Regions from separate parts of the Streptomyces litchfieldiae genome, predicted to be linked through region 2. Evidence: riboswitches for the same ligand, from Rfam matches in the RefSeq annotation. Region 2 holds a riboswitch; the other holds the start of a gene.
What was found. A riboswitch is a leader RNA that binds a small molecule or an ion and turns the genes downstream of it on or off. The one in region 2 is predicted to bind S-adenosylmethionine.
Positions count from the first base shown of each region.

Region 1: another riboswitch for S-adenosylmethionine. It lies ahead of thrC (threonine synthase); the one in region 2 lies ahead of RM590_RS35150 (aminotransferase class V-fold PLP-dependent enzyme).

Region 1 is NZ_JAVREL010000005.1:238,151-259,980, forward strand. Features, by position in the region: gene RM590_RS11780 (Cmx/CmrA family chloramphenicol efflux MFS transporter) at 1-440, opposite strand, end outside; gene RM590_RS11785 (aminoglycoside phosphotransferase family protein) at 562-1,344, opposite strand; gene RM590_RS11790 (helix-turn-helix domain-containing protein) at 1,593-1,877, opposite strand; gene map (type I methionyl aminopeptidase) at 1,918-2,685, shown strand; gene RM590_RS11800 (MFS transporter) at 2,689-4,101, opposite strand; gene RM590_RS11805 (TetR/AcrR family transcriptional regulator) at 4,209-4,808, shown strand; gene RM590_RS11810 (outer membrane protein assembly factor BamB family protein) at 4,972-6,270, shown strand; gene RM590_RS11815 (DUF4031 domain-containing protein) at 6,282-6,542, opposite strand; gene RM590_RS11820 (hypothetical protein) at 6,539-6,904, opposite strand; gene RM590_RS11825 (MurR/RpiR family transcriptional regulator) at 7,116-7,955, shown strand; gene murQ (N-acetylmuramic acid 6-phosphate etherase) at 7,980-8,888, shown strand; gene RM590_RS11835 (phosphotransferase family protein) at 9,175-9,816, shown strand; gene RM590_RS11840 (hypothetical protein) at 9,946-10,404, opposite strand; gene groL (chaperonin GroEL) at 10,506-12,134, opposite strand; gene RM590_RS11850 (cold-shock protein) at 12,420-12,623, opposite strand; gene RM590_RS11855 (MoaD/ThiS family protein) at 13,058-13,333, opposite strand; gene thrC (threonine synthase) at 13,330-14,628, opposite strand; SAM riboswitch class I at 14,644-14,783, opposite strand; gene RM590_RS11865 (glucosyl-3-phosphoglycerate synthase) at 15,014-15,979, shown strand; gene RM590_RS11870 (alpha,alpha-trehalose-phosphate synthase (UDP-forming)) at 16,093-17,568, shown strand; gene otsB (trehalose-phosphatase) at 17,665-18,492, opposite strand; gene RM590_RS11880 (DUF3263 domain-containing protein) at 18,503-18,766, opposite strand; gene RM590_RS11885 (ABC transporter substrate-binding protein) at 18,820-20,109, opposite strand; gene RM590_RS11890 (SIS domain-containing protein) at 20,306-21,259, shown strand; gene RM590_RS11895 (ROK family protein) at 21,302-21,830, shown strand, end outside.
Region 2 is NZ_JAVREL010000044.1:2,752-10,221, reverse strand. Features, by position in the region: gene RM590_RS35160 (ATP-binding protein) at 218-1,651, opposite strand; gene RM590_RS35155 (hypothetical protein) at 1,882-2,214, opposite strand; SAM riboswitch class IV at 2,375-2,493, shown strand; gene RM590_RS35150 (aminotransferase class V-fold PLP-dependent enzyme) at 2,512-3,810, shown strand; gene RM590_RS35145 (nitroreductase/quinone reductase family protein) at 3,922-4,821, shown strand; gene RM590_RS35140 (MarR family winged helix-turn-helix transcriptional regulator) at 4,915-5,391, shown strand; gene rocD (ornithine--oxo-acid transaminase) at 5,393-6,622, opposite strand; gene ddaH (dimethylargininase) at 6,619-7,452, opposite strand.

The DNA.
Region 1 (21,830 bases), on a different contig from region 2:
CCGCCGGGCACCCCGGCGATGTTGGCGATGCTGAGTCCGCCGATCATGACGGCCATGGCGCGGGCCCGGGCGTCCACCGGCACCAGCGAGATCGCGACGGCGGCGCCCACGGCCCAGAAGCCGGCGCACGCCAGCGCGCTCACCACCCGGCAGACGAACAACACCCCATACCCCGGCGCGAGCGCCCCCACCACATGCCCGAGGCCGAAGACGGCGAGCAGGCCGACGAGCGTCTGCCGCCGGGGCAGCCGCTGGGTGGCGGCGGCGAGCACGGGGGCGCCCACGACCATGCCGATGGCGAACGCGGATATGAGCAGACCCGCGGTGGGGATCGACACGTCCAGGTCGTCGGCGACTTCGGGCAGCAGCCCGGACAGCATGAACTCCGAGGTCCCGAGGGCGAAGACGGCGGCGCCGAGGACGTAGACGGCAATGGGCAGGCGTGTGGAAGAGAGAGCGGGCACGACCCGCACAACGAGTCGGGTCCTAAACGCATTCCCCGCGTTCCCGACCGAAATCGCCTTGACAGTTGACCGAAACCGGGCCGTCACCCGGCGGCCACTACGCGAAGAGGTACCGGTGCGCGGTGCTCCACGCGACCCTGTCGTCCAGCTCCCGCAGATAGCCCTCCGCCGCCCAGGTGGCCTGCGGCTCCCGGCCCGCCGCGGCGAGGCGGCGGCACAGGTCGGCCGTTCCCCGCTGGACCTCGATGACGGCGTCGACCAGGCCGTCCGCCGAGGCCAGGCCATACGCGGCGCGGAAACGTTCCAGGCGGCCGCGCCGGTCGGGCGGGGCCGGGTACCGCAGCCAGCGCACGGCCTCGGCGTCGTCCCGGAAGGGGGCGGTGTACTCCAGCGCGTAGGCCACGTCGTGCAGCGGCGGCGCCGGCCGGGCGTAGTCCCAGTCGATGAGACCCACCGGGCGGCCGTCCCGCCAGACCACGTTCCACGGACCGAAGTCGCCGTGGCAGACGACCTCGCCGTCACCCGGCGCGCCGGGCCCGGTGACCCAGACGGCGCCGGGCGGCGGCACGAAGCCGGCGACCGCGTCGTGGTACTCGCGCAGCAGCCGGGCGAACGCGGTCAGCCCCGCGTCGTCCACCACGGGCGCCCACCCGGCGGGGCCCGCCTCCCCGGGGATGTGACTCAGCACCTCGCGCCCCTGCTCGTCGATCCCCAACACCCGTGGCGCGTAAGGGAATCCGACGGCCGCCAGATGGTCGAGCAGCGCGTGGACCGCGGGCGTCCACGGCTGCACCGGCCGCCGAACGGTGTCCCCGATCCGCACAACACGCCGGTGCGGCTGGTCCTGGAACACCTCGTCGACCGAAAGGTCACCAGTCATGCGCGAAATGGTGGCAGACACGCCGGAGCCCCGGCCATCGCTTTACGACGGCGGCACCCCATCAGGGGCGCGGGGCCGTGACATCGTGCGGCTCCGCCGCGTGGGCGCGACCGGCCACGGACGACCCGCGCGCTCGCGACGGCCGCGCCCCATAAGGGGCGCGGGGAACTGCGCGACCAGCCACGCACGGCCCGCACATTCGCGACGGAGGCGCCCACAAGAGACACGGGGCCGCGGAGCGCCGAAGCTCAGGCCGAAAGCACCTGCACCTGTTCCTCCCGACCGACATCGCCCGCCGCGCACGCCGCGGCCAGCTCGTCCAGGGACACCTCCAGGGCGGCGGCCAGCGCCGCCACCGTGAAGAAGGCCGGAGTCGGCGCCCGCCCGGTCTCAATCTTGCGGAGCGTCTCCGCGGACACCCCCGCCGCCGCGGCGACCTCCACCATGCTGCGCTCGCCCCGCGCCTCGCGCAGCAGCGCGCCGAACCGCTCTCCGCGCTGCCGTTCCCACGGGGTCAAAGGAGTTCTCACCATGCCCGTGATACTAATACCGGTATAAGAATTGGAGGGAAACATGGTGGAGATCAAGACCGACGCGGCACTGGACGCGATGCGGGAGGCCGGTCGTGTCGTGGCCCGGGCACTGGCCGCCGCCCGGGAGGCGGCCAGGGTCGGGGTGTCCCTGCGCGAGCTGGACGAGGCGGCCCGCACCGTGCTGGCCAAGGCCGGGGCCCGCTCGCCGTTCCTCGGCTACCGGCCGTCCTTCGCGCCCACCCCCTTCCCGGCGGTGATCTGCACCTCGGTCAACGACGCGGTGGTGCACGGCATCCCCACCGACTACCGGCTGCGCGACGGCGACCTGGTCAGCGTGGACTGCGGCGCGGAGCTGGACGGCTGGACCGGGGACGCCGCCATCAGCTTCACCGTCGGCACCCCCCGGCCCGCCGACCTGGACCTGATCGACGCCACCCAGCGGGCCCTCGACGCCGGCATCGCCGCCGCCACCGTCGGCCACCGCCTCGGGGACATCGCCCACGCCATCGACACCGTCGCCAGGGCGGCCCGCTGCGGGATGCCCGCCGACTTCGGCGGCCATGGCATCGGCCGCCGCATGCACGAGGACCCCCACGTGCCCAACCGGGGACGCCCCGGCCGTGGCTTCCCCCTGCGCCACGGCCTGACCCTGGCGATCGAGCCGATGTTCATGGCCGGGGGACGCGACGCCTACCGCACGGGGACCGACGGCTGGACCCTGCTCACGGTCGACGGCAGCCGGGCGGCCCACATCGAGCACACGATCGCCATCACCGAGGAGGGTCCCCGCGTCCTGACGCTGCCCTGAGTCTCAGCGCCGACGCGGGAAGACGGCGATGAGCAGCGCGCCGAGCAGGACCAGGCCCGCGTTGGCCGCGACGGCGAGGCGCACGCCGGACAGGACGGCGTCGGGGGTGTCGGCGCCGAGCGCGGTGGTGCGGGCGGTCACGATCGTGCTCATGACCGGGATGCCGAGGGTGATGCCGACCTGCTGGGTCATCGTGGCGAGGCCGGTGGCCAGGCCCTGTTCGGAGTCGGGGAGGCCGGAGGTGGCGGTGATCATGAACCCGACGATGACGAGCATGTTGCCCACGCCGCCGATGAACGTGGCCGCCAGCAGCAGCCAGATCCACCCATTGGCATTCCCGAGGGCGATCAGCGACAGCGTGGCGGCGGCCTGGACCACGCCCCCGGTGACGATCGTGGCGCGAGTGCCGAGGCGGCCGGCGGCCCGGCCGCCGAGGGTGCCGCCGACGACGGTGCCGATGCCGAGCACGCCGAAGGACAGGCCGGTGGCCAGGGCGGAGTGGCCCAGCACCTCCTGGAGGTAGAGGGTCAGCAGGAAGACCAGCGAGGTCTCGGTGACGAACGCGATGAGACCGGCGGTGTTGCCCCAGATGACGCTCGGGCGGCGGAGGATGCGAACGGGCACCAGCGGCGCGGGGGAGCGCTTCTCGATGTGCCAGAAGACGACGAGCGCCGCGGCGCCCGCGCCCAGCGCGGTCAGCGTGCCGGGCGCCGTCCAGCCGGCCTCGCCCGCCCGGGTCAGCCCGTAGACGAGCGCGAGCAGCCCGCCGGTGACGGTGATGGCGCCGGGCACGTCGAGGCGGGGGCGGTCGGCGGGCCGGGAGTCGGTGAGCGCGCCGGGGGCGAGGATGAGCACGGCGGCGGCCACGGGGACGTTGATGAGGAACGCCCAGCGCCAGGAGAGCAGGTCGGTGAGCAGGCCGCCCAGGACGGCGCCGGCCGTGAACCCGGCGGACATCAGCGCCCCGTTGAGCCCGAGCGCGCGCTCCCGCAGCGGGCCCTCGCGGAAGGCGGTGGTCAGCAGCGACAGCCCGGCGGGGGTGACGGCGGCGGTGGCCAGGCCCTGGAGGACGCGGGCGGTCAGCAGCACCTCGGGCGAGGTGGCCAGCCCGCCGAGCGCGGAGGAGGCGCCGAGCAGCGCCATGCCCGCCAGGAAGAGCCGCTTGCGGCCGAAGAGGTCGGCGATCCGGCCGAAGAGGAGGGTGAACCCGGCGGCCGTGAGCGCGAACGCGGTGGCGATCCACTGCAACGAGCCCAGGGAGAAGTCCAGGCCCGCACCGACGACCGGCAGGGCCACGTTGAGGATGGAGAAGTCCACGGCGATCATGAACTGCGCGCCGAGGAGGAGGGTGAGAACGAGCCGCTGGCGGCCGGTGAGCCGGTCCCGCGCGGGGCGGACGGCGGTCGGGGTGGACATCGGGCGTCCCTTCCGGGGAGCGAGAACTAACGGGACCAGAGACCCGTTAGCCTGAACGGGGACGACCGTAGCAGAGCATCAGCGCTAAAGGGAACTGGAGACCCGTTATGACCGAACCCGGAACCGTGCGACCCGGCGGGCGCACCGCGCGGGTGCGGGCGGCCGTGCTCGAAGCCGCCGGGGACGCCCTGGCCGAGCGGGGCTTCCCGCATCTCGACCTCGCCGATGTGGCGCGCCGCGCCGGGGTGGGCAAGACGACCGTCTACCGCCGCTGGGGCACCACCACCGCGCTGGTCGCCGACCTGCTGGCGGACATGGCCGAGCAGTCGCTGCCGCGCACCGAGACCGGCTCCCTGCTCGACGACCTCCGGGCCAACGCGCAGCTCGTGCGCCGCACGCTCGCCGACCCCCGGCAGGGCGCGCTGTTCAAGGCGGTCATCGCCGCCGCCACCTGTGACGAACGGGCCGCCGAGGCGCTGCACCGCTTCTACGCGATCCGGGTGGACGAGTGGGCGCCCTGCGTCGAACAGGCCGTGGCACGCGGCGAGTTGCCCGAGGGAACCGATCCGGGCGAGGTGATCCGCGCCGTCTCGGCGCCGCTGTACTACCGGCTGCTGGCCGGCGGTCAGCCGCTGGACGAGGCGGCGGCCGAGCGCGCGGCCGGGGCCGCCGCGGCGGCGGCCCGGGCCGGCGCCTACGCCCGTTGACGCCGCGTCAACTTCCCTCTACCACAGTGTGCGGACGCGAATCGCCGCCACCCCCGGCGCCGGGCGAACGCCGCGTCTGCTGTACGGTGACGGCCTTCACTCGGGGGTAACTCACCGCCGCAATGCGGTAGTTCAGTAACATTCACACTGAGAGAGGGCCACAATGGCCACACATACACGGGGATTCTTCACACGCCGGTGCGTCGCGCTGGCAATCGCCACCACCGGGGGACTGCTGCTCGCCGGCTGCGGGGGCGGCGACTCGGACGGCGGCGACGGCAACGGCGGCGACGCCCCGGACAACGCGCTGACCGAGCTGTGGCAGAGCGAACCGACGCCGGGGGCCAACGAGGACGGGGTGGCGTCCACCGCGCTGTGGGCCACCGAGAGCACGGTCGCCGAGGTCACCGACGGCGGAGTGCGGAGCCTGGACGCCGCCGGCGGCGAGGTCCGCTGGGAGCTCACGGCACCGTCGGGCGTGGGCGAGGTGTGCGCCGTGTCGCCCACCACGAACGCCGAGGGCATCGGCGCGGTCATGTACAACGCGGCGCCCGGCGAGGACAGTTGCGGCATCCTGGCGGTGGTGGACTCGGACGCCGAGGGCGCCGAGCCGCTGTGGACCCAGGACCTGACGCCCGAGGACGGCCTGATCTCGTTCGTCGGCGTGACGGTCGCGGACGACGTCGTCTCGGTCAGCCTGGGCGGCAAGGACATGCACCAGTTCACGGTCGCGGGCGAGGAGCTCCCGCCGCCCACGGTGCCCGGCGGCACCGACTGCCAGGACGGCGCCCGCTGGGCGGCCGGGGGGAACTACCTGGTGGCCGTCGCCCAGTGCGACATCTTCGAGGAGGTCTACCAGTTCACGGCGTTCGACGCGGCCAGCCGCAGTGAGCTGTGGACCCTCCCGGAGATGCCGCTGGAGTACGAGGGCGTGGCCGAGGTCATACCCGGCGGCGAGCACCTGACCGTGCTGACCACGGCCGGCCAGCTCGTGACGTTCGACGAGAACGGCGAGGTGCTGTCCGAGATCGTCGAGGAGGTCGAGGGCGGCGAGATCGACCTCATGTTCGGCCCGCAGTGGGCCTCCGTCCAAGGCCAGGTGATGTTCGCGTTCGAACTCGCCAGCGATGACCGCCTGGGCTTCGACCTGACCACCGGCTCCGAGCTGTGGCGCGAGGCGTTCCCCGCGCCCACCACGCTCGGCGGCGGCGACGGCCGGGTCCTCGCGGTGTACGGCGAGGAGGCCGGCGCCGAGGCGGAGTGGTACCAGCACGTGGCGGCGCTGGACCCGCAGGAGGGCGCGCAGACGCTGGTGGGCGTGCTGCCCCGGATCGAGGGCGCGTCGTTCACCTCGCCGTCGACCCTCTCCGTGCTGGGCTCCACCCTCTATGTGACCTATGAGGTCGAGGGCGAGACCGGCGAGGTCACGATGCGGACCGCCGCGTACGAGCTGCCTGCCTGATCCTGGCGGGCTCAGCGGCGCTTGGGCCGGCGCAGGCCGGCCTCGCGCAGCCGGCGCACCAGCTCCCTGCTGCCGACCTCCACCGCGCCCAGCGCGACGGCGTCCCGGTAACGCTCCTCGGGCACGTCGTAGTGGTCCCGGTCGAAGGCGCGCGGCGGGGAGCCCAACCGGGCGGCGAAATCGTGCAGTTCGGCGAAGGACACGTCGCTCGCCAGGTGCGACCACAGCCGCCCGTGCCCGGGCCACGCGGGCGGGTCGATGTACACGGTCACCGGCGCGCCCCGGCCAGCGAGCCGACGGCGGCCACGGGGCGCCCGGTGACGCCGCACACCCAGTGCGGGTCCTCGCCGAGCTCCGGCTCGACGTCCAGCGCGTGGAACTCCTCCTCGGCGCACAACGGGCACAGCGGCCAGCGCCCGCGCGTGGCCAGCAGCGCGTCCTGGATGTCCTGGGCCAGCAGCCCGGTGACGAAAACCGCCCCCGCCGGCCACTGGTCGCACCACCAGCGGCGGTGCGAAACTGCCTTCTCCAGCATGGAGACTTCCTCCGGGCCGGCCACCCCGTCCGCCGCGAGATCGGCCAGTACCAGGGCCCTCCCCCGATGCAGGGCCTCTTCCGAAGTGGGCTGTTCCATACCGACCATTGGACCAGAGTTCTGGCGGTTTGCCGACCCGCCCGGCCACCTGGGAGGGCTTGACGGACATCTCTTCCGAAAATACGTTTCAGACGTGAGGAATGCCATGAAGGAAAATTTCGTCCGGCGGACCGGCAGACCCCGACCCGTCGCCGTGGCGCCCCGACCCGCTCCTCCCGAGCCGGGCGCGCTCGCCGCGAAGGTGCGAACCATGGCGCCTTCCATGACCCGTTCCATGCAGCGCGTCGCCGAGACGGTCGCCGGTGACCCGGCCGGCTGCGCCGCGCTCACCGTCACCGGCCTCGCCGAGCGCACCGGCACCAGCGAGGCCACCGTCGTGCGCACCGCCCGGCTGCTGGGCTACCCCGGCTACCGCGACCTGCGGCTGGCCCTGGCCGGCCTCGCCGCGCAGCAGGCGTCCGGCGCAGCCCCCGCCGTCACCGCCGACATCTCGGTGGACGACCCGATGAGCGAGGTCGTCGCCAAGCTCACCCAGGACGAACGGCAGACCCTCGCCGACACCGCGGGCGCCCTCGACCTGGCCCAGTTGGAGGCGTCCGTCGGCGCGCTGGTCTCCGCCCGCCGCATCGACGTCTACGGCACCGGCGCCTCCTCCCTGGTCGCCCAGGACCTGGCGCAGAAGCTGCTGCGCATCGGGCTCATCGCCCACGCGCACGCGGACCCGCACCTGGCCGTCACCAACGCCGTTCAGCTCCGCACCGGCGACGTCGCCGTGGCCATCACCCACTCCGGCCGCACGGTGGACGTCATCGAGCCGCTCCAGGCGGCGTTCGACCACGGGGCCACCACCATCGCCGTCACCGGGCGGCCCGACGGCGAGGTGACGCAGTACGCCGACCACGTGCTCACCACCTCCACGGCCCGCGAGAGCGAGCTGCGGCCGGCCGCGATGTCCAGCCGCACCAGTCAACTGCTGGTGGTGGACTGCCTGTTCATAGGCGTCGCGCAGCGCACTTACGAGAGGGCGGCGCCCGCGCTGCACGCCAGTTACGAGGCCCTGGCCCACCGTCACTCGCCACGTGAACGCTAATCACCCACCGGAGAGCCGCTCCCGATGTCCACCGAGTTCGATTCGCTGACGACCGAGGCGTACCGCCCGGAGCTGGCCGAGATCGACCAGCGCTCCACGCTCGACATCGCCCGCACGATGAACGCCGAGGACGCCCTGGTCCCCGGCGCCGTCGCCACCCAGTTGCCGCGCATCGCCGCCGCCATCGACGCGGCGGCGGAACGGATGGCGCGCGGCGGCCGGCTGCTCTACCTGGGCGCGGGCACGGCCGGGCGGCTGGGCGTGCTGGACGCCAGCGAGTGCCCGCCCACGTTCAACACCGCGCCCGGCGAGGTCATCGGCCTCATCGCGGGCGGCCCGGACGCCATGGTGACGGCCGTGGAGGGCGCGGAGGACAGCGACCGGCTGGCGGCGGCGGACCTGGCGGCGCTGGGGGTGACGGCGGACGACGTCGTCGTCGGCGTCTCCGCCTCCGGCCGCACGCCCTACGCGGTCGGCGCCGTCCAACACGCCCGCGCGCTGGGCGCGTTGACCATCGGTGTGTCCTGCAACGCGGACTCGCCGCTGGCGGCGGCGGCCGAGCACGGCATCGAGATCGTGGTGGGTCCCGAGCTGATCACCGGCTCGACCCGGCTGAAAGCCGGTACCGCCCAGAAGCTGGTGCTCAACATGATCTCGACCATCAGCATGATCCGACTTGGCAAGACATACGGGAATCTGATGGTCGACGTCCGCGCCTCCAACGAGAAACTACGCGCCCGCTCCCGGCGCATCGTCCAGCTCGCCACCGGCGCGCCCGACGACGTGATCGAATCCGCGCTCACCGCCACCGGCGGCGAGGTCAAGCACGCGATCCTCACCATCCTGGGCGGCGTGGACGCGCCGACCGCCGGCCGCCTGCTGACCGAATCGCGCGGACACCTGCGCGCCGCGCTGACGGCGGCCCGCTCATGAGCACCGCCGAGATACACCGCTGCCTGGCCGCGGCGGGCCGGACCCCGGACGAGCTGGCCGGGCACGAGCCGCTGTCCGGCGGCACCTACAACACGATCCACCGCGTCCGGCTGACCGACGGCACCCGCCTGGTGCTGAAGCTGCCGCCGTCCAGGGACGTGCCCGCGCTGACGTACGAACGCAACATCCTGCGCGGCGAGGTCGCGTTCTACCGCGCCGCGGCGGACGTCGGCGTACCGGCGCCCGCCGTGGTGGCCGCCGACGACGACTTCGTGCTGATGACCGAGTGCCCGGGCACCGGCTGGCACGAGGCCCCGCCGCCCGCCGCCGACCGGGACCGGCTGCGCCACGAGCTGGGCGCGCTCACCGCGCGGCTGCACACGGTCACCGGCCCGCGCTTCGGCTACCCGGCGGCGCGATACCGGCCGGTGCCGACTGGCCCACGGCGTTCACCGCGATGATGGACGCCCTGCTGGCGGACGCCGACCGCTTCGCCGTCCACCTGCCCGTGCCCGCGGCGCGCCTGCGCGAACTGACCGGCGCCGCCACCCCGGCACTGGCCGAGGTCACGGTGCCGGTGCTGGTCCACTTCGACCTCTGGGACGGCAACGTTCTGCTGCACGAGGGCCGCGTCAGCGCCCTCATCGACGGCGAACGGATGTTCTGGGGCGACCCGTTGGCCGAGCTGACCTCGCTCAACCTGCTGGGCATGCCCGACGACGACCCCGCCCTGCTCGCGGGCTACGGCACGACCACCTTCGACGACGCGGCCCACACCCGGATGGCGCTCTACCGCTGCTACCTCAACCTGATCATGCTGATCGAGGCCACACCCCGGGGCTACGGACAGGACCGGCACGCCTGGCTGGACGAACACGTGGCCCCCGCGCTGCTCGCGGACGTGGAACTACTGGAAAAACTCCGCTAGGCCGAGCCGAGGGCCAGCGGCCCTTAAGGGGCGCGGGGCCGTGACCTTGAGCGGCTCCGCCGCGTGGGCGCGACCAGCCACGTACGGCCGGCACGTGCGCGACCACAGCCCCAAGCGGAGCGCGTCGCGCTACGCGCGCCTCGTCGCGTCGTAAACCGCCGCCGTGGTCACGCCGTAGGCCATGTGCGGCACCACGTCCGACAGCCAGGCCCCCGCACTCCACGTGCCGGGCCGCGTCACGCCCAGCGCGGTGGCCGGTACATCGCTGCCCGCCATGACCGCGGCGCCGAGCAGTGGCCCGGCGAGGGCGGGCGGCGGGCCGTCGGCGCGTGCCCGGGCCAGCCCGTAGACGGCGCCCGCGCCCAGGCCCGTGAGAACGCCGAGCAGCGCGCCCGCGGCCTGCTCGCGGTTCGGGGCGCGTTCGTCGCCGTCCGGGTCGAGGCCGGCCCGGCGCGCGAGGCGGTCGGCGACCCGTTCCGGCATGGTGCTGGCCGGCCGGCCGCGGATCAGCATGTCGCCGTAGGTCACGGCGTTGAGGGCGATGGTGCCGGCCGCGCCGGCCAGCAGCCCTCTGGCGAGTGGACGCATGACTCCCGGAGTACCCGCCGGGGGCGCGGGCGAACGCGAAGGGGCGGCACCCCGTGCGGGATGCCGCCCCTTGCACCCTGCTGGCAGGGACGCGGATGGACTCAGAAGTCCATGCCACCGCCCATGCCACCGGCCGCGTCGCCGGCGCCGGCGGCGGCCTTCTCCGGCTTGTCGGCGATGACGGCCTCGGTGGTCAGGAAGAGCGCCGCGATGGAGGCGGCGTTCTGCAGCGCGGAGCGCGTGACCTTGGCCGGGTCGATGATGCCGTTGGCCAGCATGTCGACGTACTCACCGGTCGCGGCGTTCAGGCCGTGACCCGGGGTGAGGTTCCGCACCTTCTCGACCACGACGCCGCCCTCGAGGCCGGCGTTGACCGCGATCTGCTTCAGCGGGGCCTCCAGGGCCAGCCGCACCGCGGCGGCACCCGTGGCCTCGTCGCCCTCCAGCTCCAGCTTGTCGAAGACGCTGGACGCCTGGAGCAGGGCCACGCCACCACCGGCGACGATGCCCTCCTCGACGGCGGCCTTGGCGTTGCGCACCGCGTCCTCGATGCGGTGCTTGCGCTCCTTCAGCTCCACCTCGGTGGCGGCACCGGCCTTGATGACGGCCACGCCGCCGGCCAGCTTCGCGAGGCGCTCCTGGAGCTTCTCGCGGTCGTAGTCCGAGTCGGAGGCCTCGATCTCGGCGCGGATCTGGTTGACCCGGCCCTGGACCTGGTCGCTGTCGCCCGCACCGTCGACGATGGTCGTCTCGTCCTTGGTGATGACGACCTTGCGGGCCCGGCCCAGCAGGTCGAGGGTCGCGTTCTCCAGCTTGAGGCCGACCTCCTCGGAGATGACCTGGCCGCCGGTGAGGATCGCGATGTCACCCAGCATCGCCTTGCGGCGGTCGCCGAAGCCCGGGGCCTTGACGGCGACGGACTTGAAGGTGCCACGGATCTTGTTGACGACGAGGGTGGACAGCGCCTCGCCCTCCACGTCCTCGGCGATGATCAGCAGCGGCTTGCCCGACTGCATGACCTTCTCCAGCAGCGGAAGGAGGTCCTTCACGTTGCTGACCTTGGAGTTGACGATGAGGATGTACGGGTCCTCGAGCTCGGCCTCCATGCGCTCCATGTCGGTCGCGAAGTACGCCGAGATGTAGCCCTTGTCGAAGCGCATGCCCTCGGTGAGCTCCAGCTCCAGCCCGAAGGTCTGCGACTCCTCGACGGTGATGACGCCTTCCTTGCCGACCTTGTCCATGGCCTCGGCGATCAGCTCGCCGATCTGGGTGTCACCGGCGGAGATGGAGGCGGTGGAGGCGATCTGCTCCTTGGTCTCGACCTCCTTGGCCTGGTTCAGCAGGGCCTCGGAGACCTTCTCGACCGCGGCCTCGATGCCCCGCTTGAGGGCCATCGGGTTGGCGCCGGCGGCCACGTTGCGCAGGCCCTCGCGGACCAGCGCCTGCGCCAGCACGGTCGCCGTGGTCGTGCCGTCACCGGCCACGTCGTCCGTCTTCTTGGCTACTTCCTTGACGAGCTCGGCGCCGATCTTCTCGTAGGAGTCCTCGAGCTCGATCTCCTTGGCGATCGACACACCGTCGTTGGTGATCGTGGGGGCGCCCCACTTCTTCTCCAGCACGACATTCCGGCCCTTGGGGCCGAGCGTGACCTTGACGGCGTCAGCGAGCTGGTTCATCCCGCGCTCAAGGCCGCGCCGCGCCTCCTCGTTGAACGCGATGATCTTGGCCATGTGAAGTGGTCCTCCCAGGACTGGGGTGGATTGCTCCGGACCGCGCTGGCGCCCGCGACGGACGGCCCCGGGACCCGGCGGCTCCTTGCTCCGCCGGCCTCGTGACCTCACCGAACCGGTCCTTGCTGTCACTCTCACCTTCAGAGTGCTAACGCCCATGATTAGCACTCTGGCCATGAGAGTGCAAGCAGACAGGGGCGGCGCCGGCGCGGAACCGGGCACGCGTCAGGGCTCGCACCCGGCTGGGTGCGAGCCCTGTTCGGAGGTCGCGGTGCGGTCGGCGATTCAGGCGCTCACTCGGACCATGTCGGCCTGTGGACCCTTCTGTCCCTGCGAGATCTCGAACTCGACCCGCTGTCCCTCTTCCAGAGTGCGGTAGCCGTCCATCTGAATCGCGCTGTAGTGGACGAACACGTCCGCACCACCGTCTACCGCGATGAAGCCGTAGCCCTTCTCCGCGTTGAACCACTTGACGGTGCCCTGAGCCATTCCTAACTCCCCATTTTGCTGGCCCTTTCACGAGACCGCACTTCGCGGACCCGGGTCAGACCTCTCAGACCCCACCCCCGGGCGGTCGGGGGGTGTGCGCCGGAACGCGTCGACCGCCGCTGAATGTATCTGGACGGACGCCCAGTGCAACAGGCCATTCGGCAGAGAATTCTTGACGGATCAGAACGGGCAAATACCGCACAAGAGTAGAAAGTTGAATGTTTCTCCGCACCCCAAAAGTGCCAACCCGACAATTGGTGCACCGATTCGGCGCATATTCTTGGCGGCAAGTGTCGTGAATTCACATGCGGAGCACACTGCTGAACGCCGGGGAAACGCTCATGCTGAAGGGGACACGCTCACTCTAGCGCCCGGGAACGCGCGGCCGCCCCGAACCCGAGAAGGCGCGGGGCGGTCGTAACGGAAACGGAATGTCAGCCTCCGGCGACCGCCGGGATGATCGAGACGCCGGCGCCGTCGGGCGTCGCAGTGCCCAGCCCATCGGCGAAACGGACGTCGTCGTCGTTCACGTAAACGTTCACGAAACGGCGCAGCCTGCCCTCGTCGTCCAGCACCCGCGCGGAGATGCCCTGGTGGTTCCGCTCCAGGTCGGCCAGCACCTCGGCGAGCGTCCCGCCCTCGGCGGAGACCTCGGCCTGACCGCCGGTGTAGGTACGGAGGATGGTCGGGATTCGGACAGTAACGCTCATGATGCGAGGCCAGCCTCTCGGAACGAGTCCAGGTTCGGACGGATGATCGCGGACGGACCGGTGGTCGGTTCCACCGCGTCCAGGGTCTTGAGGCCGTCGCCGGTGTTCAGGACGACCGTGGTCAGCGTGGGGTCGAGCACGCCGGCCTCGATCAGCTTGCGGGTCACCCCCACGGTCACCCCGCCCGCGGTCTCGGCGAAGATCCCCTCGGTGCGGGCGAGCAGCTTGATGGCGTCCACGACCTGCTCGTCCGACACGTCCTCGACCGCGCCGCCGGTGCGCCGCGCGATGTCCAGCACATAGGGGCCGTCGGCCGGGTTCCCGATGGCCAGCGACTTGGCGATGGTCTCGGGGCGCACCGGCCGGACCACGTCGTGGCCGGCCTTGTACGCCTGCGCCACGGGCGAGCAGCCGGTCGCCTGGGCGCCGAAGATCTTGTAGGGGCGGTCCTCGACCAGACCGGTCGCGATCAGCTCCTTCAGCCCCTTGTCGATCTTGGTGAGCTGGGAGCCGGAGGCGATCGGGACGACGAGCTGGTCCGGCAGCCGCCAGCCGAGCTGCTCGCAGATCTCGTAGGCCAGCGTCTTGGAGCCCTCCGCGTAGTACGGGCGGAGGTTCACGTTGACGAAGCCCCAGCCCTCCCCGGCGGGGTCGCCGATGAGCTCGCTGCAGAAGCGGTTGACATCGTCGTAGGTGCCCTCGATGCCGACGACGTCGCCGCCGTACACCGCGGCCATGACGACCTTGGGCTGCTCCAGGTCGTGCGGGATGAAGACGCAGGCCCGCAGGCCCGCGCGGGCCGCGGCGGCGCCGACGGCGCCGGCCAGGTTCCCCGTGGAGGAGCAGGAGAGCGTGGTGAAGCCGAAGGCACGGGCGGCCTCGACGGCGTTGGCGACGACCCGGTCCTTGAAGGAGTGGGTCGGGTTGCCCGAGTCGTCCTTCACGTACAGGCCGCCGGTGACGCCCAGCTCGGCGGCCAGCCGGTCGGCCTTGACCAGCGGCGTCCAGCCGGGGTTCATGTTCGGCTTGCCGGCCACGTCGGCGGGCACGGGCAGCAACGGGGCGTAACGCCAGATGTTCGCGGGGCCCGCCTCGATGCGGCGACGCAGGCCCTCGGGGTCGCCCGCCGGCAGATCGTAGGCGATCTCCAGCGGGCCGAAACAGGACTCGCACGCGAAGGCCGGAGTGAGCGGGAAGCGCTCCCCGCACTCCCGGCAGGAGAGCGCCACGGCGGGGCCGAGATCGACGGCCGGGGTGGCGTTGCGTGCGGACGCGGTGACTGTTGGCACAGACATGGGTACGAGGCCCTCTCCTCATCTTCCCCGCGACGCCTCTCGCCGCAGGCCGGAATTGGCACCTTCCCCACCGGGAGCCTCGCGTCGTCACGAGATCCGGCGGAAGGGTTGCCGGGGCTTCAACGGGCCGTTCCCTCTGCCCCTCTGGATGAGCGGTATGCAGTTGTCGGCAGGTGTTCCCGATATGCGGAGGACACCTGCGCTGTTCGAGACTGTAACGGACGGCCCGCACAATGGCCCGGGCCGTCCGATCCGCGAGACGCCTTTGGCCGATTCGGAAGAATCGCCGAAGAAACCTGGTCCCGACGGGTTCGGACTCCACCAGGAAGGGGCAGTACGGCCATACGGATGTAAATGTGGCCGAATGCGAACAGGAGCGACATTCGTGCTGGATGAGGCAGAGGAGTGGCTGGGCCGCCGGTCCTGGGACGCCGCCGACCGCCCGCTGCCGCAGCTCATGCGCGCGAAGCGCGCGGCGGGTGCGGCCGGGAGCATCAGCGTGGTTCTCCCCGCGCTGAACGAGGAGGCTACCGTCGGTGCCATCGTGGAAACGCTCCGGCGTGACCTGATGGAGGACGTGCCACTGATCGATGAGCTGATGGTGGTGGACTCCGGCTCCACCGACCGCACCTCGGAGGTCGCCGCCGCGGCGGGGGCCAAGGTGGTGCACCGCGACGAGATCCTGCCGCGGGTGCCATCCGTTCCGGGCAAGGGCGAAGTGCTGTGGCGGTCCCTGCTGGCCGCCAGCGGCGAGATCATCTGTTTCGTGGACGCGGACCTGCGGGACTTCGACTCGCGGTTCGTCTCCGGCATCGTCGGGCCCCTGCTCACCGAGACCGGCGTGCAACTGGTCAAGGCGATGTACGACCGGCCCCTCGGGGACAACCCGTCCGGCGCCAAGCAGGGCGGCCGGGTCACCGAGCTGGTCGCCCGCCCCCTGCTGAACCTGCACTGGCCGCTGCTGGCCGGCGTGGTGCAGCCGCTGGGCGGCGAGTACGCGGCCCGCCGTTCGCTGCTGGAGCGGCTGCCGTTCCCGGTGGGCTACGGCGTGGAGCTGGGCATGCTCATCGACACCCTCAACCTGGTCGGCCTCGACGCCGTGGGCCAGGTCGACGTCGGCGTGCGCAAGCACCGACACCAGGACGGGCAGGCCCTGGGCCGGATGGCGGCCGCGATCATGCGCACCGCGCAGAGCCGGCTGCCCGGCTCGGTGCTGCCCATCCGGCTGGGCCTGACCCAGTTCGAGCGCACCGAGGAGGGCGGGTTCACCGCGCTCACCCACCCGATCAACGCGGAGGAGCGCCCGCCCATGGCGACCATCCCCGAGTACACGGCGCGGCAGGCGGCGTAGTCGTTGTCCGAGCGCGTCACCGCCCCGGTTTCACCGCCACCCGACGGTGTGAAACCGGGGCGGTGTGATGGGGCCCACGTTTCGCGAGTGCCGCGATTGGCAAGCCTCCGCGCGTGACTGCCACCGAGCACTCCGCCGAGCACCCCCCGGGGCCCGACACCGAGGGTCAGGTCCTCGTCGCGTCCAACCGCGGCCCGGTGAGCTTCACCCTGGGCGAGGACGGCTCGCTCACCGCGCGGCGCGGGGGCGGCGGCCTGGTCACCGGCCTCAGCGCCCTCCGCCCCGGCACCGGCACCTGGATCTGCGCCGCGCTGGGCGAGGGCGACCGGGCGGCCGTGGCCCGCTTCGGGTCCCGACTGGACCCGGCCGACACGGGCGGCCAGGCGGTGCGGATGCTGGACATCCCCGCCGGGACGTTCGAGGCCGCGTACAACGGCGTGGCCAACTCCGTTCTGTGGTTCATCCATCACCTGCTGTACCAGACCCCGTTCGAGCCGGTCTTCGACGCCGCCTTCGAGGCGCAGTGGAGCGAGTACGCGGCGTACAACGCGGCCTTCGCCGACGCGCTCACCGAGGACGCCGCCCCCGGCTCGGCCGTGCTCGTGCAGGACTACCACCTGTCGCTGGTGCCCGGGCTGCTGCGCGAGCGGCGCCCGGACCTGCGGGTGGGGCACTTCTCGCACACGCCGTGGGCGCCGCCCGAGCTGTTCCGGGTGCTGCCGGACGCGATCGCCCGGCGGGTGCTGCTCGGCATCCTGGGCGCGGACCGCGCGGCGTTCCTCACCCGGCGCTGGGCGCGCGCGTTCGCCGCCTGCTGCGCCGACGTGCTGGGCGCGGAGATGTCGGAGGCGGACGGCCTCACGGTCACGCACGGCGGCCGGACCACGCGGCTGGGCGTGCACGGGCTGGGGGCCGACGCGGAGTTCCTGCGGGAACGGGCGTTCCGGCCGGATGTGGACGAGCGGCTGGCCGCGCTGCGCGCGCAGGTCGGCGACCGGCGGACGATCGTGCGGGTGGACCGCACCGAGCTGTCGAAGAACATCGTGCGGGGCCTGCTGGCCTACCGTCGGCTGCTGACCGACCGGCCGCAGTGGCGGGGGCGGGTGACGCACGTCGCGTTCGCCTACCCCTCGCGGCAGGACCTGGCGGTCTACCGGGAGTACACGGCCGAGGTGTCGCGGGTGGCCGAGGAGATCAACGCGGCGTTCGGCACGGAGGGCTGGACGCCGGTGGTGCTGCATGTGAAGGACGACTTCGCGCGTTCGCTGGCGGCCTATCGCATGGCGGACGTCGCCCTGGTGAACCCGATCCGCGACGGGATGAACCTGGTCGCCAAGGAGGTGCCGGTCGTCTCCGAGCGGGGATGCGCGCTGGTACTCTCCCGGGAGGCGGGGGCCGCGGCCGAGCTGGGCGAGGACGCGCTTCTGGTCAACCCGTACGACATCGCCGGCACGGCGGAGGCGCTGCACCGGGCGCTGTCGATGGACGCGGACGAGCGGGATCGCCGCACGAAGCGGCTGTCCGCGGCGGCGACGGCGCTGCCGCCGCAGACGTGGTTCTTGGAGCAGCTCGCCGCGTTGCGCGGCTGAAGCCGTTGGCTGGGACTGCCGTCGCGTATATGCCGGTCGTTCGTGGCTGGTCGCGCCCACGCGGCGGAGCCGCACAATGTCACCGCCTCGCGCCCCTTATGGGGCCCGCAGGTGGTCGGCCAGGGTGGCCAGAAGGTGGGCGACGCCTTCGGGGCCGTTGACCGTGATGTCGGTGGCTGCGGCCAGTTCCTGGACTTCGGTGCTGCCGCTGCACACCCGCAGGCCGGCCACGCCCGTGTCGCGGAGTTCGGCGACCGCCTCGAACGCGGCCAGGTCGCCCAGGTCGTCGCCCGCGTACAGCACCGAGCCGACGCCCGACTCCCGGGCCAGTGCGGTCAGGGCCGCGCCCTTGTCCATGCCCGGCGGGCGCAGCTCCAGCACCAGGCGGCCCGGCTCCAGGGCGAGGCGGTGCCGGGCGGCGAGCGCGGCCAGTGGGTCGCGCAGCGCGGCGAACGCGCCGACCGGGTCGGGTGCGCGGCGGGTGTGGACAGCCAGCGCGCCGCCCTTGTCCTCGATGAACGCCCCGGTGCCGGTGACCAGCGCGGGCAGCTCGGCGCGCGCGGCGGCGACGCCCTCGTGCGGCGGCGGGGTGCGCAGCTCCCCGGTGGCCGCGTCCCAGCGCTCCGCGCCATATGCGCCCAGCACGGTGAGGCCCGCCAGCTCGGGGTGGCCCGCGAAGCCGCCGAGGCGGACGGCCACTTCGGCGGGGCGGCCGGTGATGACGGCGACGACGGCCACCCGCCCGGCGAGCCGGGCCAGCGCGGGCACCGCGTCGGGGTGCGGCCTGGCCTGCTCGGGGTCGGCCACGATGGGGGCCAGGGTGCCGTCGAAGTCGACGGCGATCAGGGCTCGTTCCGGCTGGTCGAGAAGTGCCGTGAGGCCGGCGCGGCCGGCGTCCGTCGAGGGTACGGGGAGGCTGCCCATGTACATGACTTTACCGGCGCCGGCGGCGCGCCTCGCGCACCCGGCGCAGGCGGTTGACCATGACCGGGTCGTGGGCGAGGGCGAGGGGATCGTCCAGCAGGGCGTTGAGCAACTGGTAGTAGCGCGTGGGCGAGATGCCGAGGCGCTCGCGGATGGCCCGCTCCTTCGTGCCGGGGCCCGGCCACGCGCGGCGCTCGACGGCGAGGACGGCGCGGTCCCGGTCGCTGAGACCGTCCGCGCCGTCTCCCGCGGCGTGCTCCGGCTGGCTGGTCATCCGGGTCAGTGTAAGCGGCGCCTCGGACACCGCCCGGCGGCCCGGAACGGGCGTCAGGCCTCCGCGTCCCGGTCGGCCTCCTCGGCCGCGCTCTGGAGCCGGCCGAGGATGTCGGCGACGTCGCTGCCCTCGCGCACGGTGTTGCCGATCTCCCGGGAGATGTCCAGGGCGACGGTGTTCCAGGAGACCTTGCCGGAGGGGAAGAACGTGGCGCTCGGCAGCTCGTCGATGAAGGGCCGCAGGCGCTGGTGGTTCGGGGAGTCCGAGACGGCCATGGCCTGGCTGGTGGGGGTGGAGATCGGCAGGAGCTGGTTCTCGTCGGCGAAGCCGCTGACGTTCTCGTAGCCGCCGGAGAACGCCCAGTTGAGGAAGGTGCCTATCTGCTCGCGCTTGCCGTGCTGGTTGAAGGCGAGCAGCCAGGACGCCTCGCCCACGGTGGACAGGCTGGCGCCGCGGCGGCCGGGCACGGTCCCGGTGCCGGCGTCGAGCCCCGCCGCCTCGCACAGCGGCAGCAGCATCGGGTCGGCGGTGAGCATGCCGACGCGGCCGGAGACGAACTGCTCGTACAGGTCGTGGCGGCCGGTCTCCTCCGGCTTGGCCTCGCCGGTCAGGCCCTGGCCGGTCAGCTCGTCGCGCAGCCAGGTGAACGTCTCGACGTTGGCCGGGGATTCGATGGTGTAGCTGCCCGCCGCGTCGGTGAGGTGCCCGCCGCCGGCGAGCATCCACAGCACCGCCTCGACGTGCGAGTCGGAGTGGCCGAAGGGCAGGCCGAACGGGATGGGCACGTCCGCCGTGCGCAGCGCGCTGGCCGCGTCGAGCAGTTCGTTCCAGCTCTGCGGCGGGGAGTCGGGGTCGAGCCCGGCCTGGTCGAAGAGGGCCTTGTTGTAGAAGAGCCGCTGGATGATGGCGAAGACGGGCATGGCGTACTGGATGCGCCGCACCTCGCCCGCCGCGGCGACGGCGGGTATGAAGTCGCTCTGGACGGGCACGTTGAGCACGTCGTTGGCGCTGTAGAGCTGGCCCTGGGTGGCGAACTCGGCGAACGACGCGAGCTGCGCGAGGTCCGGCGCGTCGCCCTCCGCGACCAGCCGGGCGGCCTCCTCGGTGGCCTCCGCGAAGGGGACGAGGGTGACGGTCACCTGGATGTCGGGGTGTTCCGCGTTGAAGTCGGCGACCAGCTCCTCCCAGTAGCGCTGGGAGCTGCCGTCGTCGGTGAGTTCGGCGGCGAGCATCCGCAAGTGGCCGTCGCCGCCGCCCGATCCGCCACATGCCGTGGTCGTTGCCGAGAGGCCGATGGCGCTGGTGAGACCTGCCGTCAGGCCCATGAACCGCCGACGTCGCACGTTGACTTCCCCTTTGTGTCCTGATTGCTGCGTTTTCGGGTGTGCACCCGCGCCCCCGGTGGCACCCAAAAGTCAGAGTCTGCCCTGCCGAGGGCCGTCACAGCATCCCCACCAGTGGTATCGCTTTAACAACAGCCCCTGTGCGCCACGCCCTTACCCCCTATTCGGGACCGAATCGACCGGCGAGGAGCCGTACATGTCTCCCAATACGTCCAAAACCTCCCACACCGCACGGGAGATCGCCACCCAGCCGGAGTGCTGGCTGCGGGCCGCCGACGACGTCCGCGGCGTGCGCGCCGCGGGGTTCGCCGCCGCGCTGCCGCGGCCCGGCGAGCGGGTGGCGGTGACCGGCTGCGGCACCTCGTGGTTCATGGCGCAGGCGTACGCGGCGCTGCGCGAGGCGGCCGGGCAGGGCGAGACGGACGCGCATCCGGCCTCCGAGTTCCCGGTGGGGCGCGGCTACGACCGGGTGGTGGCCATCACCCGGTCCGGGACGACGACCGAAGTGCTGGAGCTGCTGGGCGTGTTGCGGCAGCGGCGGCCGGACACCCCGGTGCTGGCGCTGACCGCCGACCCGGCCGCGCCGGTGCTGCGGGCGGCGCCGCATGTGGCGGTGCTGGACTACGCGGACGAGGAGTCGGTGGTCCAGACGCGGTTCGCGACGAGCGCGCTGGCGTTCCTGCGGGCCGGTCTGGAGGCGGCGGGGGCGCTGCCGCCCGGGGTGGGCACGGTGGCCGGGGCGGCGGCGGACGCGGCGGCCGGGCTGGGCGACGAACTGCCGCAGGAGGCGCTGACGGCCGGGCAGTGGACGTTCCTGGGCCGGGGCTGGACGTATGGGCTGGCGCTGGAGGCGGCGCTGAAGATGCGGGAGGCGGCGGGCGTCTGGACGGAGGCGTATCCGGCGATGGAGTACCGGCACGGGCCCGTCTCGATCGCGGGGCCGGGGCGGGTGGTGTGGCTGTTCGGCGCGGCGCCGGAGGGGCTGGCGGAGGACGTGCGGCGCGCGGGCGGGCTGCTGGTGACGGCGCCGGGTGTGGATCCGATGGCGGATCTGGTGCGCGTGCAGCGGCTCGCGGTGGCGGTGGCGGTGGCCCGCGGGCTGGATCCGGACCGGCCCCGTCATCTGACGCGCTCGGTGATCCTTCCGTAGTGGACTAGACCTCTTCCCCCGTCTCGGGCGAGACTGGCGCGTGTGAGTCTCCAGGAGAACTACGTGATCGCCCTCGACGTGGGCGGCACCGTGCTGAAAGCCGCACTGACCGGGCGGGACAACAAGGCGCTGTACCAGGCGCGCCGGCCCACGCCGGGGGCCGGTGACCCGGCCGCCGTGGTGGCCGGAATCCTGGACTTCGCCGACGAGTTGCGCGGCGCGGGGCTGGACCGCTTCGGCCGCCCGCCGGCCGCCGCCGGGGTCGCCGTGCCCGGGATCGTGGACGAACGGGCGGGCGTCGCGGTCTACTCGGCCAACCTCGGCTGGCGGGACGTGCCCCTGCGCCGGATGGTGAGCGAACGGCTCGACGGCGTGCCCGTCGCGCTGGGCCACGACGTGCGCGCCGGTGGGCTGGCCGAGGGGCGGCTGGGCGCCGCGGCGGGCGAGGCCCGTTTCCTGTTCGTCGCGCTGGGCACCGGCATCTCCGGGGCCATCGGGATCGAGGGCCGGGTGGAGCCCGGCGCGCGCGGCGGCGCGGGTGATCTCGGACACGTCGTGATCCGGCCGGGCG
Region 2 (7,470 bases):
CGCATGTGCGGAAGGCCGCGAGCAGCCGGTTGTGGTCGCCGGCGCGGGTCGCGATCAGGACGTGGCTCGGCCCGACGCCGTGCAGCGGCGTTGTCGCGCGTCAGCAGCGCGCAGATGAAGAGATACGTCCCCAGGACCGGAGCCAGGGCCGCAGCCCGGCCCCCGGCGGGGCCCGCCCGCGCCTGTCACGGGATTCGAGAGCCGCTCGTTTCCCCGGCTACCGCCAGGCGCGGACCAGGTCTTCCGGGCCCCAGTGCGCCGCGAGGGGCAGGCCGTCCTCGACGCCGCTGCGGGAGACGGCCACCAGCGGAGTGCCCGCTTCGGTTCCGGGGACCGCGAGCATGTCCCGGGCCATGGCGTCGTACTCGCGCCGGCCGAACGGCTGGGACTCAAGCCACTTGATGGAGCCGATGAAGTGCACCGCGCCGGCCACGGGTTCACGGTCGGCGCCGATCAGGTCGACCTCGGGGTTGCTCTGCCGGTTCCACCAGCCGCCGACCGCCTCCGTCCGCGGCCACCGCTCGTCGGGCAGCAGCCGCAGCAGCGACTCGCGGATGACCGGCTCGACCGCACGTCCGCGCCAGGTGGCCCAGGACCGCTCGATGCGTTCCAGGGCCACATCTCCGCGCCCGCGCTCGATGAGCGGGATTCCCCGTTGCAGGAAGGCCAGCCAGAATCGGAGATAGGGATCGGCGACGCGGTAGCGCTTGTTCCTGGTGTCGGCCTTGGCGGACAGCGGCAGATCGGCGGCGAGAATCCGCCTGGCCTGCAGGGTGTTCAGCAGCGGGGACAGTATCCCCGAAGGCAGCGCGCCCGCTCCCCCGGCATGTGCGGCGATGGCGGCGAAGGTCCGTTCCCCGCTGCCGACCGCCTCCAGGACCGCCCGCGCGTGCGAGGCGGCGGGGAACTCCCCCAGCAGCGACAGCTCCCCCGCTGCCAGCAGCGGCGACAAAGGGCTGGCCACCGCCTCGCGCAGGAAGTCCGTGCGGCGCGTCCCCGGCCGCCATGATTGGACGATCTCGGGAAAACCCCCGGTGATCAGCAGCGCGTCGACCGCGTCCGCCGCGTCCAGACCGGTCAACGCCTGCACGTCGGCCAGGTGCAGCGGCCGTACGGTCATCTTCGCCGCCCGCCCGAAGAACGGTCGGCCGTAGGACTGCAGCGCCTCCATCACCGACATGTCGCTGCCCACGAGAAGGAGCAGCACCGGCTTGGCGGACAGATGGCGGTCCCAGACCGTCTGCAGCGCCCCCTCGAACTCCCCGTCCTGCTCCACCAGCCACGGCACCTCGTCGATCACCGCGATGCTCGGGGCGTCGTCCGGCACCGCGACGGCGAGCGATCGCAGCGCCTGGTTCCAGTCCGCGGTCCGCAGCCCGGCCACCAGTTCGGCCCCCGGCAGCGTGGACTGCGCGAGCGTCGCCGCGAAGTCCGCCCGCTCGGCAACGGCGTTGCGGCCCCGGGTCGCCTGGAAGACCACATACGGAACCCGGGACCGGTCGCAGAACTCCTGGACCAGACGGGACTTCCCAACCCGGCGCCGCCCGGTCACAATCACAGCCCGCCCACGGGTGCCACCCGCGCCCTCGGACACCAGGCTCAGCTGCCGGGCCAGCACGTCGAGGTCGGCAGCCCTGCCCTTGAACTCCATCGCCACCCGGCCACCTAGAGCAGATTGAATCTTACGTAGATTGAATCTTACCTGCCACGCCCGGCCCCGGGGTGGCCCAGGGTGATTCCTTTCCCGCGGGTCGGGGTTTCCCGCTGGAGCGCCACCGGGTACACGCGGGGGCCTCATCATCGCCCCGGTCGGGCGCTCCGCCTGTCGCCGCCGGGCGGAGCGCGGGTCTCCCGGCCGGCGGCCGGGAGACCCGCCGGGGATCAGTGCGCGGGGAAGAACTTCACGCTGCCCGCACCCTGGGACTCGAAGCCGGAATTGGGCGGGATGTCGCGAGGAAGTTCGTAGGCGCAGGCGCCGTCGGCGTACAGGCGCGCGGTGAACACCGTGGCGTTGTACCCGCCGACCACCGTCTCCTCGGCGTCGCCGATCGGGTAGCACATGTAGGGCTCGGGGTAGTCCACCTTGTCCTGGCCCCCGGCCGCGGTGTGGTACCTGAACGTCCCCGTCTCATAGGCGTGGGCGGTGGAGGCCAGGCCCGGGACGGCGATGAGCGCGGCGGCGGCCACGCCTCCGGCGATGTGTCGAATGTGCATGTTTTCCTCTCCTGTTGGCAGTTGTGCCAGGGAGCCACAAATGAACACCCGCCGTGCTACCCCCCGCAACCGGTCGAATGCATAACGTACTTCCATCGCGTGATCCTCTTCCTCCTGGCGAGTGCACCGGGCGGACGCGATGTGGCAGAATCACCCGCAAGGTCACGAGTGACAGCGCCCATGGGCCCCGGCCCGCTGTCCGGCAACCCTCCTCCGTTGGCGGGGTGCCCCGGGTGATGACCGGGCCGCGGACAGCAGGGTCCGCGGCAAGCGCGGACCCCAGGAAGCTGTCCCGACATGAGCAATTCCACTATTTCTGCCATTTCCACCCCTTTCTCCGACACCGCCTCCGCCGTCGCGCTGCCCGTTCTCAGCGCGGATGTGCGGGTGCCGCTGCGCACCGGCGGCGAGATCGCGTACGCGGCGCTGGACTACGCGGCCAGCGCGCCGGTGCTGTCCCACGTCTGGGCGGATGTCGCGGAGTTCGCGCCGCTCTACGGCAGCGTGCACCGGGGTGCCGGTCATCTCTCCCTGCGCGCCACGGAGTTGTTCGAGCACAGCCGGGCGACGGTGGCCGCGTTCCTGGGCTGCCGCCCCGGCGACCAGGTGCTCTTCACCCGGTCCACCACGGACTCGCTGAACCTGCTGGCCGCGGCGCTGCCGCCGAAAACCCGGGTGTTCGTGTTCGAGTCGGAGCACCACGCCGCCCTGCTGCCCTGGCGGCGGCACGCGGTGACCCATCTGCCGGTGCCGGGCTCGCCGGAGGAGTCGGTGCGGGCGCTGGACGAGGCCCTGGCCGGGGCTCCCTCCGGGGAGCCGAAGCTGCTGTGCGTCACCGGCGCGTCCAATGTGACCGGCGAGCTGTGGCCGGTGCGCGAACTGGCCGCCGTGGCGCACCGGCACGGCGCGCGGGTGGTGCTGGACGCGGCGCAGCTCGCGCCGCACCGCCGCGTGAACATCGCCCAACTGGACGTGGACTGGGTGGCGTTCTCCGGGCACAAGCTGTACGCGCCGTTCGGCGCCGGGGTGTTGGCGGGCCGGGCGGACTGGCTGCGCGCGGCCGAACCCTACTTGGCGGGCGGCGGGGCGACGCGCGTGGTGGCGAGCCGGGCGGGCGGCGGGCTGGCCGTGGAGTGGGTGGCCGACGAGGCGCGCCACGAGGCCGGTTCGCCGAACGTCATCGGCTGTTACGCGATCGCCTCGGCCTGCCGGGCGCTGTCGGCGGCCGGGTTCGACGCGCTGGAGGCGCACGAGTCGCGGCTGCTGGGGCTGCTCCGGGAGGGGCTGGCCCGGGTGCCGGCCGTCCGGGAGCTGTCGCTGTTCGGGCCGGGCGCGCCCCGGGTCGCGGTGGTGTCGTTCACCGTGGCGGGCTGGGACAGCGCGGAGTTCGCGCGGGAGCTGTCGGAGCGGTACGGGATCGGCGTACGGGCGGGCCTGTTCTGCGCGCAGCCGCTGGTGCGCAGGCTGCTGGGCGCGCAGGGTCCGGCCGACGGCTGCGCGGGCCCGGAGCAGGCGGTGCGGGTGAGCTTCGGCGCGGGCACGCCGGAGGAGCACGTGACGCGACTGGTGCGCGCGGTCGGTGAGTTGACGGCGTAACGGCGCGGGCGGCGCCGCCGCGCATGGCGCGGGTCCCCCTTCGCGGCCCACCCCCGCGCCTGATAGCTTTGCTTTCAAAGCAAAGCCACCTACTCACCCTGGGGGTCACGCGTGAGCGGCTGGAACGAGCAGATCATCAAGGAATTCCGGGAGAACAACGGCGCGGTGGGCGGCATGTTCGAGGGCGCGCCCCTCGTGCTGCTCACCACGGCCGGCCGGCGCACCGGCCGGCCGCACACCACCCCGGCCGTCCACCTGCGGGACGGCGAGCGGTATCTGGTGTTCGCCTCCAACGCCGGCGGGCCCCGGCACCCGCACTGGTATCTCAATCTGCTGGCGAGCCCGCAGGTGACCGTCGAGACCGCCGGCGAACACGGTTCGGTGCGCAAGCTGGCGGCCCAGGCGGTGCCGCTGGAGGGCGAGGAGCGGGACCACTGGTGGGAACGGCAGTGCCAAGTCGACCCCGGCTTCCGCGAGTACGAGGCGAAGACCGACCGGACGATACCGGTGGTCGCCCTCCACCCACTGGTCCTCTCCCCCGGCGACGACCGCGCCCGGCTCATCGGCCAGCAGCTCCTCCAGGCCCATGACCTGCTGCGCGGCCAACTCCGGGATGTACGCGAGCGGTTCGCGCAGCTCGCCGCCGGGGAGCGGCCGGGCGCCGCGCCCGCGCCCGGGGCGGCCGAGCAACTGCGCGCGCACTGCCTGACGTTCTGCCATGGGCTGCACCTGCACCACATCCGGGAGGACGGCGCGTTCACCGCCTTCGAGGAGCGGTTCCCCGACCTGGTGCCCGTCATCACCCGGCTGCGCGCGGAGCACGCCGTGATCGAACGGGCGCTGGAGCGGCTGGCCGACCTCCTCGACCGGGAGCCGCCGACCGGCGACCCGGCGGCGCTGACGGCGCTGCGCGAGGAGGTGGAGGCCGCGGTCGCCGACCTGGAGGAGCACTTCGCCACCGAGGAGGCGCATTTCCTGCCCGCCCTGGAGGGCCTGGCCGCCGCGTCCTAAAGCGGCCCGGCGAGCCGCGCCCCGGCGCTGTTGTAGCGTGGGCCTCCCGGAGTCACCGGGAGTGGCCACGCGGCGTCGAAGGGGTTCAGCGGCATGACGGCGGAGGATCCCCGGGAGCTGAGCGCCGACGACGCGATCCGGGCGATGCTGCTGCTGATGCCGCGGGTGGCCGCTCGGCTGAAGCGGGTGGAGATCCCCGAGCGGCTGCGCTCGTTCAACCTGGCGCCGCGGCATCTGTCGCTGCTGGCCTACCTGTTGTTCGACGGCCCGATGCTGGTGAGCCGGCTTGCCGCCCGGCTGGAGGTCGCCCCCACCACGGTGAGCCTGATGGTGAGCGACCTCAGCCGGCAGGGCGTGCTGGAGCGGCACCCGGACCCGGCGGACGGCCGGCGCACCGTTGTGACGCTCACCGAGGAGCCGGAGACCCGCGCGGCGATCGAGGGCTGGCTCGCCAACGGGGCGCACGCGTGGCGGAAGGCGTTCGAGCCGTTGTCCCCCGCCGAGCGCGCCCTGTTCGTCCGCACGATCTCGACCTACGAGAACGCGGCCCTCGGCGGCACCGACGAGTAGGCTACTCCGCCAGGACGGCGGCGAGCCGGTCCAGGGCCCAGTCCAGTTCGGCCTCGGTGATCGTCAGCGGCGGGGCCAGGCGGATCGTCGAGCCGTGGGTGTCCTTGACCAGCACGCCCTCCGCCATCAGCCGCTCGCTGACCTGCCGCCCGGTGCCGATCGACGGGTCCACGTCCACCCCGGCCCACAGCCCCCGGCAGCGGTGGCCCACGACGCCGTGGCCGGCGAGGGCCGTCAGCCGGGCGTTCAGCAGCTCGCCCAGCTCGGCCGCGCGGCGCTGGTACTCGCCGGTGCGCAGCAGCCCGATCACGGCCGAACCGACCGCGGCGGCCAGCGGGTTGCCGCCGAAGGTCGAGCCGTGCTCGCCGGGGCCGAGTACGCCCAGCACCTCGCGGCGGGCGACGACCGCCGAGACGGGGACGATGCCGCCGCCCAGCGCCTTGCCCAGCAGCAGCATGTCGGGCAGCACGGACTCGTGCTCCACGGCCAGGGTGGTGCCGGTGCGGCCCAGGCCGGACTGGATCTCGTCGGCGATGAACAGCGCGTCGGCCCGCCGGGTCAGCTCGCGCACCGCCGTGAGATAGCCGTCGTCGGGGATGATGACGCCCGCCTCGCCCTGGATCGGCTCGATCAGCACGGCCGCCGTGGTCTCGTCGACGGCCGCCTCCAGGGCGGGAATGTCGTTGTAGGGCACGACGCGGAAACCGGGGGTGAACGGGCCGAAGCCGTCGCGCGCGACCGGGTCGCTGGAGAAGCCGACGATGGTGGTGGTGCGGCCGTGGAAGTTCTCCGCGGCCACCACGATCGTGGCCCGGTCGCGGGGCACGCCCTTGACGTCGTAGGCCCACTTCCGGGCGACCTTGATGCCGCTCTCCACGGCCTCCGCCCCGGTGTTCATCGGCAGCGTCACGTCCAGGCCGGTCAGCGCGGCCAGGTCCTCGGCGAAGCCGGCCAGGCGGTCGTTGTGGAAGGCCCGGGAAGTCAGCGTCAGCTCGTCCAACTGGCGGCGCGCCGCGTCGATCAGCGCGGGGTGGCGGTGGCCGAAGTTGAGCGCCGAGTACCCGGCGAGCATGTCGAGGTAGCGGCGCCCCTCCACGTCCGTCACCCACACGCCCTCGGCGCGGGAGACGACGACGGGCAGCGGGTGGTAGTTGTGGGCGAGCACCGAGGACTCGGCGCGGATCAGCTCCGCCGAGGAACGGGTGGGGGTACCGGTGAGCGGTGCGGTCATGGCCGGATCTCCTGAGTGCAGCACTTGATGCCCCCGCCGGCCTTGCGCAGCTCGGACAGGTCGAGGGGGACGGGAACGTAGCCGCGGCGCGCGAGCCGTTCGGCGAGGCCGTGCGCCTGGGCGGCGATGAAGACATGACGTCCGTCCGAGACGGAGTTGAGGCCGAACGCCATCGCGTCCTCCTCGGTGGCGAGCACCGCGTCGGGGAACAGCCGCTCCAGCACGGCGCGGCTGCCCGGGGTGAACGCCGCCGGGTAGTAGGCGACGTTCGCGGCGCCCGGGTCGTCCTGCCCGTCGTCGAGCGCGAACAGCGCGGTGTCGAGGTGGTAGAACAGCGGATCCGCCAGGCGCAGCCCGACGACCGGCACACCGAAGAACTCCTGCGCCTCCGCGTGCGCGGCGGGCGCGGTGCGGAATCCGGTGCCGGCCAGCAGATAGGGGCCGACGGGCACGAGGTCGCCCTCGCCCTCGCACACCGCCTGCGGCTCATGGACGTCGAAACCGGCGTTCTTGAACCACAGTTCGTACGCGGCGCTCTCCGGCTGCCGCTGTGGCGCGGCGAAGCGGGAGCCGAGGACGCGGCCGCCGAGGACGACGGCCGCGTTGGCGGCGAAGACCATGTCGGGCAGGTCGGGCAGGGGCGCCACGGTCTCCACCGTGTGCCCGTGGTCGCGGTAGGCCCGGACGAGGGAGTGCCACTGGTCGAGGGCCAGGGCGGTGTCCACCGGGGTGTCCTCGCGCATCCAGGGGTTGATGGCGTAGCGGACGTCGAAGTACCGGGGTTCACAGGTCAGGAAGCGCCGGGGGCGGCGAACGCGCGGGGCTGGCATACCACCCACGGTAGGAAC